4 regions of the Staphylococcus lutrae genome follow, and region 2 is predicted to be linked to each of the others. Evidence: riboswitches for the same ligand, from Rfam matches in the RefSeq annotation. Region 2 holds a riboswitch; each other region holds the start of a gene.
What was found. Region 2 has a riboswitch for S-adenosylmethionine ahead of B5P37_RS08490 (methionine ABC transporter ATP-binding protein). Riboswitches for the same ligand answer to the same signal wherever they lie in the genome.
Positions count from the first base shown of each region.

Region 1: it holds a riboswitch for S-adenosylmethionine, as region 2 does, so the genes downstream of both, B5P37_RS02685 (M20 family metallopeptidase) here and B5P37_RS08490 (methionine ABC transporter ATP-binding protein) in region 2, are expected to answer to the same signal.
Region 3: it holds a riboswitch for S-adenosylmethionine, as region 2 does, so the genes downstream of both, metX (homoserine O-acetyltransferase MetX) here and B5P37_RS08490 (methionine ABC transporter ATP-binding protein) in region 2, are expected to answer to the same signal.
Region 4: it holds a riboswitch for S-adenosylmethionine, as region 2 does, so the genes downstream of both, metK (methionine adenosyltransferase) here and B5P37_RS08490 (methionine ABC transporter ATP-binding protein) in region 2, are expected to answer to the same signal.

Region 1 is NZ_CP020773.1:533,182-535,388, forward strand. It holds partial or broken gene ldmS (L-aspartate--L-methionine ligase LdmS) at 1-38, opposite strand, end outside; gene B5P37_RS02685 (M20 family metallopeptidase) at 42-1,223, opposite strand; SAM riboswitch class I at 1,320-1,426, opposite strand; gene B5P37_RS02690 (S-ribosylhomocysteine lyase) at 1,712-2,194, shown strand.
Region 2 is NZ_CP020773.1:1,827,163-1,829,369, reverse strand. It holds gene B5P37_RS08495 (methionine ABC transporter permease) at 1-33, opposite strand, end outside; gene B5P37_RS08490 (methionine ABC transporter ATP-binding protein) at 26-1,054, opposite strand; SAM riboswitch class I at 1,144-1,252, opposite strand; gene B5P37_RS08485 (thioredoxin family protein) at 1,298-1,609, opposite strand; gene B5P37_RS08480 (toprim domain-containing protein) at 1,572-1,967, opposite strand; gene gcvH (glycine cleavage system protein GcvH) at 2,046-2,207, opposite strand, start outside.
Region 3 is NZ_CP020773.1:1,291,975-1,294,181, forward strand. It holds gene B5P37_RS05900 (DUF2232 domain-containing protein) at 1-140, opposite strand, end outside; partial or broken gene metX (homoserine O-acetyltransferase MetX) at 361-1,325, opposite strand; SAM riboswitch class I at 1,408-1,511, opposite strand; gene B5P37_RS05910 (AzlD domain-containing protein) at 1,574-1,903, opposite strand; gene B5P37_RS05915 (AzlC family ABC transporter permease) at 1,900-2,207, opposite strand, start outside.
Region 4 is NZ_CP020773.1:250,313-252,519, forward strand. It holds gene metK (methionine adenosyltransferase) at 1-1,087, opposite strand, end outside; SAM riboswitch class I at 1,193-1,304, opposite strand; gene pckA (phosphoenolpyruvate carboxykinase (ATP)) at 1,556-2,207, shown strand, end outside.

The DNA of each region.
Region 1 (2,207 bases), 1.2 Mb from region 2:
ATTGTAATATGCTGTAAATCTTTTTCATAATTTTTCATCGTTTATGACTCCCTTTTATTTTGATGTTGCCGTTGAATCGTTTGTAACAACGCATCATCTTGTATCAATCTCGCTCCCATCAGTGCAATCGTTTTTGCGCCTATAATCAATGCTTGATCCCCCATCGGACTTACTGCTGCTTCACGAAAACGATGTGTATGACCCACTAAGCTTTTAGGTCCTATTTTAATATGCGGATGAATCGTTGGGACAACATGACTCACATTGCCTGTGTCCGTTGAACCGTAACCGAAATCATCATGACTCACTTCCTCCCCAAGTAAAGTCGCATATTGCTCAAATAAGTCATCTAACGCATCAGATTGAATAAATTCATTAACGCCATTTTGAATTGGCCCAAATTCAAATTCACAACCCGTTTGTATGGCAGCGCCCTTTGCAATATCATGTACTCTTGCCGTCAATACATCTAAATCTTTGCGCGTCGTTGCACGTGTATAAAATCGTGCGTGCGTAAAATCTGGTATAATATTCGCCGCTTGTCCACCTTCTAAAATGACGCCATGGACGCGTTCCGTTTTTTTAATATGTTGACGGAGCTGTGCCACGCCATTGAAATAGCTTAACATCGCATCCAAAGCGTTACGGGCTTCTTCTGCGTTTTCCGAAGCATGTGCACTCTTCCCATAAAATTTAATATCCAGAACATCGACGGCAAGTGTCGGAACTGTACGATATGTTTCATTACCTGGATGTACCATCAGTGCAACATCAATCTGATCAAATAAACCTTCACGAACATATGATGCTTTTGCACTTCCGTTCTCCCCACCTTCTTCAGCGGGACAACCAAACACAATGACCTGTCCCCCAATCTCATCAATAACTTGTTTTAACGCAATGGCCGCTAACACACTCGCTGTTCCGATAATATTATGTCCACATGCATGACCGAGCCCTGGTAATGCATCATATTCGGCAAGATAACTGATTTTAGGACCCGGTGCGCCTGAGTCGTATGTCGCAATAAATCCAGTTGAATGCCCAGCAATGTCTCTCTCTATTTGAAATTGTTGTGCCTTTAAATGTTCGATTAATAATCTCGAAGCGAAAATTTCTTCATTTCCGATCTCTGGCCGATCATGTATTTGATGACTGATATCGATATAGGTCAATCTATGTTGGTCAATATAATCTAAAATCCGCTGCGCTCTCTCCTGCATCAAATCCTCCTCCTTAAAATAAAAAAGTTATCGCATCGTTCTCTCACCAACAAGTACCGTATGACTGATGAACGTATGTGATAACGCCTCTGTTTTCATTTATCTTTCAGTCGTCAAACTGTTGGAATTCGCACCTTTATCGTCAATCCGATGAGGTTGCTGGGTTTCGTTGGGCCAATTCCCTCCACCACTCTCGATAAATTTGATTCAATTGTGTAACCATTTTAACTAATTTTGCGTGTTTTGTCATGTTATTTCAACACTGTTCCAAATCTTCTAACAATTATTGTTTTTATACTGCTTCACTTTCAATTGTATCCTTCTTATTTGTATACTTGTATTTGAAGTTTTTAAAACTTATAAAACCACTCGTATAACTCGGTTTGAAGCCTTTTTTCCTTATCACTCAAGACGTCAACACATCTCAAAATTCTTTTTTCTGCAATTGAATATGTTAAAATGAAGGTAATGATGAAGGAGGGATCACCATGCCAAAAATGAATGTAGAAAGTTTTAATCTCGATCACACTAAAGTCGTTGCACCATTTATTCGGCTTGCTGGCACAATGAAAGGGCTCAATGGAGATGATATTTATAAATATGATATACGGTTTAAACAACCGAACAAAGCGCATATGGAAATGCCCAGTCTCCATTCTTTGGAACATTTAATGGCAGAAAACATTCGCAATCATACAGATAAAGTCGTTGATTTAAGTCCAATGGGGTGTCAGACTGGTTTCTATGTCTCGTTTATTAATCACACAGATTATGATGACGTACTCAATATTATTGAAAAAACGCTCAACGACGTGATTTCAGCTAAAGAAGTCCCTGCATGCAACGAAGTCCAATGTGGTTGGGCCGCTTCTCACTCGTTAGAAGGCGCTCAAGCCATTGCACAATCCTTTTTAGAACAACGCGATCAATGGCACGATGTTTTTGGAACAGGAAACACGGCCACTTCTTAAAAGTTACATTTAA
Region 2 (2,207 bases):
TTCGTGTAAAATATCGCTCATACTCTTACCCATGTTTGATCACCTCAATGTCTACATTTTGTGCATCTAACGCTGCTTTAATTTCTTCAAAGTGTATCTTTGAAAAATCTTTAATATGCACGAGCAAATAACCGATAGCCCCCGTTTTAGAATGTTTAATGTTTCCTTCTAAAATATTCAATTGAAGGTGATGCGTTTCTGTCAAATATGACACGACCGGCTGTGTTGTATTTTCACCCGAAAAAGTCAGTCGCGCCAACACTTCATCAGCTTTTAAATCAAAGGTGTGCGTTAAATCTTCGCCTTGATCACTCGGTTTCAAGTCTTCTCGAACAAATCGACGTGTCACCTCATGCTGTGGATTCTCAAAAATGTCTGACACTTTTCCTTCCTCAATGACTTTACCGTTTTCCATCACAGCAACATCGTCACAAATGCGTCGAATGACATGCATTTCATGTGTGATCATAATAATCGTTAAATTATTCTCTTTTTTCAATTGAAGTAATAAGTCTAGTATTTCATCTGTTGTTTGTGGATCTAGCGCACTTGTCGCTTCGTCACACAACAATACTTCTGGATTGTTTGCTAAAGCACGCGCAATACCGACACGCTGCTTTTGTCCGCCTGATAACTCTGATGGATATGCGTGCTCACGCCCCTGTAACCCTACACGAGAGACGAGTTCCATCGCATGTTCTTTCGCTTCACCTTTAGGAACACCCGCAATTTCGAGTGGAAAAATGATATTATCCAACACCGTTCTAGACCACAATAAGTTAAAATGTTGGAAAATCATACTCACTTTTTGACGCTTTCGTCGTAACTCAGATGGACTTAATTGCCCGATATGATCGCCGCCGATGATGACTTCACCTGACGTGGGTTTCTCTAAATAATTAAATAATCGAATCAAAGTACTTTTACCTGCTCCTGAAAATCCGATAATCCCATAAATTTTACCTCTATCGATTTCGAGATTTACATTATTTACAGCAGTTACAGATTTTGATTTACTCTCGTACTTCTTCACTATATTTTTAAGTGTAATCATTCTACGCCTCCTCAGTCTTTCCTTTATAAATTAAAAAAATGCTTTCTCTTTTAAAGAAAAAAGAGAAAGCAATAACACGAGTCGCTTTTCTCTCATCTTCAAAAGTCGTCAATACTTTTTGTGAATTGGCACCATTTCTATAATATAGACGGTTGCCGGGCTTCGTAGGGCACATCCCTCCACCACTCTGGATAAGAGTTTTCTGATTATTTAATTGTTTACTATAATATCATTGTCCGCAACTTACGTCAATGGTTTTTTTATTTTTTCTAATAAATCAGTAACAGAATGAAACGCATAAATCCGTTCAACTTCTTGATCATATCGCATGATGAGTAGTACAGGAACGGATTGGATTTCATGTGTTTGACTCCACTCCGGGTAATAATTCAAATCCACTTTCACCAGAGGCCATGACACCATTTCATTCACAATATCTAACATTCGTTCCGCCACCTTACATGTCCCACACATCGGCGTATATCCAAAAATAAGATGGGCACTTTTATCGAAATGTTCAGATATATTGTTTGATTGTTTTGAAACATTCGGCATAAGAATACTTCCCTTTAACAAAAAAGTCTTGCTTTACTTTAAAACCAAAATTTTGTAAACGTTTAGCGAGATAATCACGTGGACAGCGTGCGACTTCACTATAAGTCGTGTCGATAACGATATCTATCCGCTCACTCAAATACGTGGAAAACCACTTGCGAATCCGTCTACCTTCTGCGTCTGCATCAACTAATATATAGACTTGTTTATCATACAAATATTCAATCATATTGTCTAGCTTTTCGATTCCCATTGTTCCATGTGTACAAATGATTTCTACAGGTTCTAGCAACACTTCTTGAAGACGTTTTTTATCAGATTTCCCTTCAACCACTATCACCTTATGGATCATCGTCATGTGCTTCACCTTCTAAAAAATATTTGTATATAAAAAACTCCTAGATAATGACATTACCGAGGAGTTCTCATGATGCGATTATTCACCAATCATTTTTTCATAGCTTGCTGCATCCATTAATGCATCTAGCTCGCTTGAATCATTCAATTCAACTTTAATCATCCATGCATTTTCATAGGGTGATTCGTTGACTGCTTCAGGTGTATCTTCTAAATCTTCGTTCACTTCAACGACTTGACC
Region 3 (2,207 bases), 540 kb from region 2:
TACCATAATACGATGCCGGGTATGAATGCAAAACACGCTAAAATCAAAGCCAACCACGGCATGAGATGTATCACTAAAATCATCACGAGTAAAGCCACCGTGCTGATGAGTGTTGCTTTAAGATCAATTTTCGAAAACAAAGAAGCCACTTCCAAACTTTTTTAATCTATAGTCTTTATTTTACAAGTTTTGTAATATGAATACAATTTGCACTATTTTATTTTCCGCATCTTACCACTCAATTACAAAGCTTTGTGTTGTTTGAACAAACTTAGAAAAGCTATATTCTAGCTATTATCCCTAAAATATAGCTTTTTGTCTAGTATTCTGAGCGAACATATTTAACATAAAAGTAGGGTATTACCGTCTAAACTTGGAAACTTTTAAAAAATGATATAAGTAGGGGGCCCAATCATTAAAATTCAAGAGAAAACCATCATGTCCTACGTTATCAGGAACAAAAAAGTGGCGATGAAATTTAAAATATGCGCCTAATGCTTCAACTTGATCATTAGGATACAACAAATCATCTGTAAACCCAAATGTCAGTACTTTCGTCTCTAATTGTTGGAATACTGCTTCAACATCATCACGACCTTGATGTATATCATGACTGTCTAACACACCAAGAAGTGTGAGATAACATTGTAAATCAAACTGCTCCTTAAATTTATTTCCCTGATACTTTTGATACGATACGACTTCATCTGGGGTAAAGCGGGCATCATAGCTTTTAGAAGAACGATAGGTTAAAAATCCAAGTTGTCTAGCGATACTCAGCCCTTCCTTACCCCCTAAGTAAATCGCTTGACGTGCAATCTCATTAAAAGCTCGACTATATGAAGAGGTTTTTTCTGTGGCTGCAAGTATAATCGCTTTTTTAACATTAAATTTTTGATTGTATAGAAGTTCCATGACTTGCATCCCCCTAAAGAGCCACCAATGAGTACATCAATCTGCTGATAGCCCAATGCAGCGATACCCATCTCAAGTGCACGGACAATATCGCGCAAGGTCAATTTTTGTGGAAAATTAGGATCGGTTAAACGGGAACTTGAACCAAATGGACTACCAATCACATTAAATGTAAGAAATTGATAATCATGTACAGGTACATACCCTCCATCAATAATCTCACGCCACCAACCTGGCTTTTCTTCTGTACCATACGTTAAGTGGTTGCCTGTTAGCGCATGGCAAACAACAGCAAGGGGTTGACCAGAATAGCCTACATATTCATAGCGTAATTTTAAATTTTCAATCGACTCACCCGACGCTGTCATAAATGGGCCCAATTCCAAAGTATCTACTCGATAATTCATCATTTAAGACTGCCCTCCCTCTAAAAATAAAAAAGTCATATTACCTTTATACGGCAATACAACTCAGTAAATCAGTTAACGAATGAACTTATCATCCACGTGTGTGGTTGGTTGTAGCACCGTACTTAGATGTTTAAGTGGTTGCTGAAGTGTCACAGGGCCAAATCCCTCAACTTCTCTCAATAAGTTTTTTATGATATCTAGTTTGAATTTCATCATACCTTATATAGGTCATATATGCAAATGATTAATTAGAATAATCCGATAATTCTCAAAAATGCAACACTCACCATTCCAATAATGACGGTAACAGTTAAACTTTTTGTCCACAATGCAAAAAGTATTGTAGGAATCAGTGCCCATATAAAAATCCAATTCAACGTATACCCCATGACGCCCTGTTGCTGCTGAATCAAACCGTCCACGACTAATGCAGTAAATAGCGTAATAGGAATAAACGTGAGCCATTTTAATACTTTTTCAGACAGCTCAACTTTAGAAATCATCACAAATGGCGCAATACGTATGAGCAATGTAACTAAACCTGATAAGACAATCGTCCAAAATAAATATAATGTCATCGATCAATCACCATCCCTATCGTGGCACTACATGTAGATGCAAGCAAAATCGCCAAATAAGAAGGCATAAAGAGACTTAATAACAACATCATGACAATGACGATACCGACTAAAAAAAGATAAACGCGTAGTTTCGTTTTTGTTATCCCTTCAAATTGTGAAATCGCTAAAAAGATAAACATTGCCGTAATCGCATAATCGAGCCCAAAAGTTTCAGGATGTTTGAAAAAATCTCCAAGCAATGCACCTAACACCGTAACAAGCGCCCAAAATAAATAAGCCAATACATTTAAACCATACATCC
Region 4 (2,207 bases), 960 kb from region 2:
TTGGTTTTTGTAAATCTAACATTTGAATAATGCCAGCTGGACGTAAATCAAAGTTTTTACTCACGGCTTCAATCAAAAGTTCCTCTTTGACCTTCCCAGTGCCAAAAGTATCAATGGCAATCGATACCGGTTGCGCTACCCCAATTGCATAGGCCAGTTGCACTTCACACTTGTCAGCAAGATCTGCAGCAACAATATTTTTGGCAACATAACGCGCCGCATATGCAGCCGAACGGTCAACTTTTGTAGGATCTTTACCAGAAAATGCACCGCCACCATGACGTGCATATCCCCCGTACGTATCAACAATGATTTTACGGCCTGTTAAGCCGGCATCTCCTTGTGGTCCACCAATTACGAAACGTCCTGTTGGATTAATGAAAAATTTTGTATCTTCATCTAAAAGCTTTTCATCAACCGTTGGGTAAATAACATGGGCTTTAATATCATTTTGAATTTTCTCAAGTTCAACTTCTTCATGATGTTGAGAAGAAATAACAATCGTATCGATTCGCTTAGGTTGATCGTTTTCATCATATTCCACAGTTACTTGTACTTTCCCATCCGGTCTTAAATAATCTAAAGTGCCATTTTTACGCACTTCAGATAAACGTTTAGATAATTTATGTGATAAATCAATTGGTAATGGCATGAGTGCCTCTGTTTCATTTGTCGCAAATCCAAACATTAATCCTTGATCGCCTGCACCTGTGTTGAGTACCTCTTCATTTGAATCATCGCGGTATTCTAGCGCACGATCTACCCCTTGTGCGATATCTGGTGATTGTTCATCAATAGCAGTTAATACTGACATCGTCTTATAATCGTAACCATACTTCGCTCGTGTGTAACCAATTTCTTTGACTGTTTCTCTTACGACTTTCGGGATATCAACATATGTAGAAGTTGAAATCTCACCTGCAATTAATGCCATTCCAGTCGTCACTGTTGTTTCACAAGCGACACGTGCATCTGGGTCTCCTTTTAAGATTTCATCTAAAATTGCATCAGAAATTTGGTCAGCAATTTTGTCTGGGTGACCCTCAGTAACTGATTCTGAAGTGAATAAACGTCTGTTATAAGTCATCATATACTCCTTTTTATCAAATATTACGAACATTCTCTCTCTGAGCTCAATAAAAAAGAGCCTTTCGACACTATTAAATAGAGTGAAGGCTCTAACGTCCATTCGCTCTTATCGTTCAGACCATAGAAATGTCTGCAAACGGTTTGGCACCTTTCTTCGTTAAAAGAGGTTGCTGGGTTTCATTGGGTCCATGTCCCTCCACCACTCAGGATAAGAGAATCCGTTGTTTTCATATTACATAAATTTGATTACGATGTCAATTTCATCAATGCATCCTAGAATTCATTGCGTTCCTTGCTGTACGAAATGTTTCAGTTGGAAGTGCCCACTACTATAGTGAAAAATTACTTTACTTTCTTTATTTTATCTTTATTTTTTCTAAATTCGGTATGGATTATTTAGCGAATATGTTATACTTTTTAAATGTAAAGGCTTACATTTTCAATATTAATTTGGAGGGATGATACCATGTCATTCGACAAAGAAGCAATTGGCACATTAATTGATAAACCGAGTTCACATTTTCAACTGACTACGACAGAGCTCTACAATAAAATTCTGAAAAGAAACGAAGCTGTGTTAACAGAGTCAGGTGCAATCAATGCCAACACAGGAGAATATACGGGACGCTCCCCTAAAGATAAATTTATTGTTGATAATCCACAAGTTAAAGATGATATTGATTGGGGGAGCGTTAATCAACCTATCTCAGAAGAAAAATTTTTAAAGCTGTATGATAAAGTCATGGATTATTTAAATCAAAAAGATGAATTATTTGTCTTTAGCGGCTATGCAGGAAGTGACAAACAATCACAACTTAAACTATCCGTCATCAATGAATATGCATGGCATAATTTATTTGTTCAAAATTTATTTATCAAACCCAGTTCAAAGGAAGAAGCGTCTAAAATTAAAGCAGATTTCACCCTCATCTCTGCACCGCGCTTTAAAGCAGATCCTGAAATCGATGGGACACGTTCGGAAACATTTGTTATTATTTCATTCAAACACAAAGTTGTCCTTATCGGAGGCACAGAATATGCTGGAGAAATGAAAAAGTCCATTTTCTCTGTGATGAACTACTTACTACCACAAAGAAACATTTTAAGTATGCACTGCT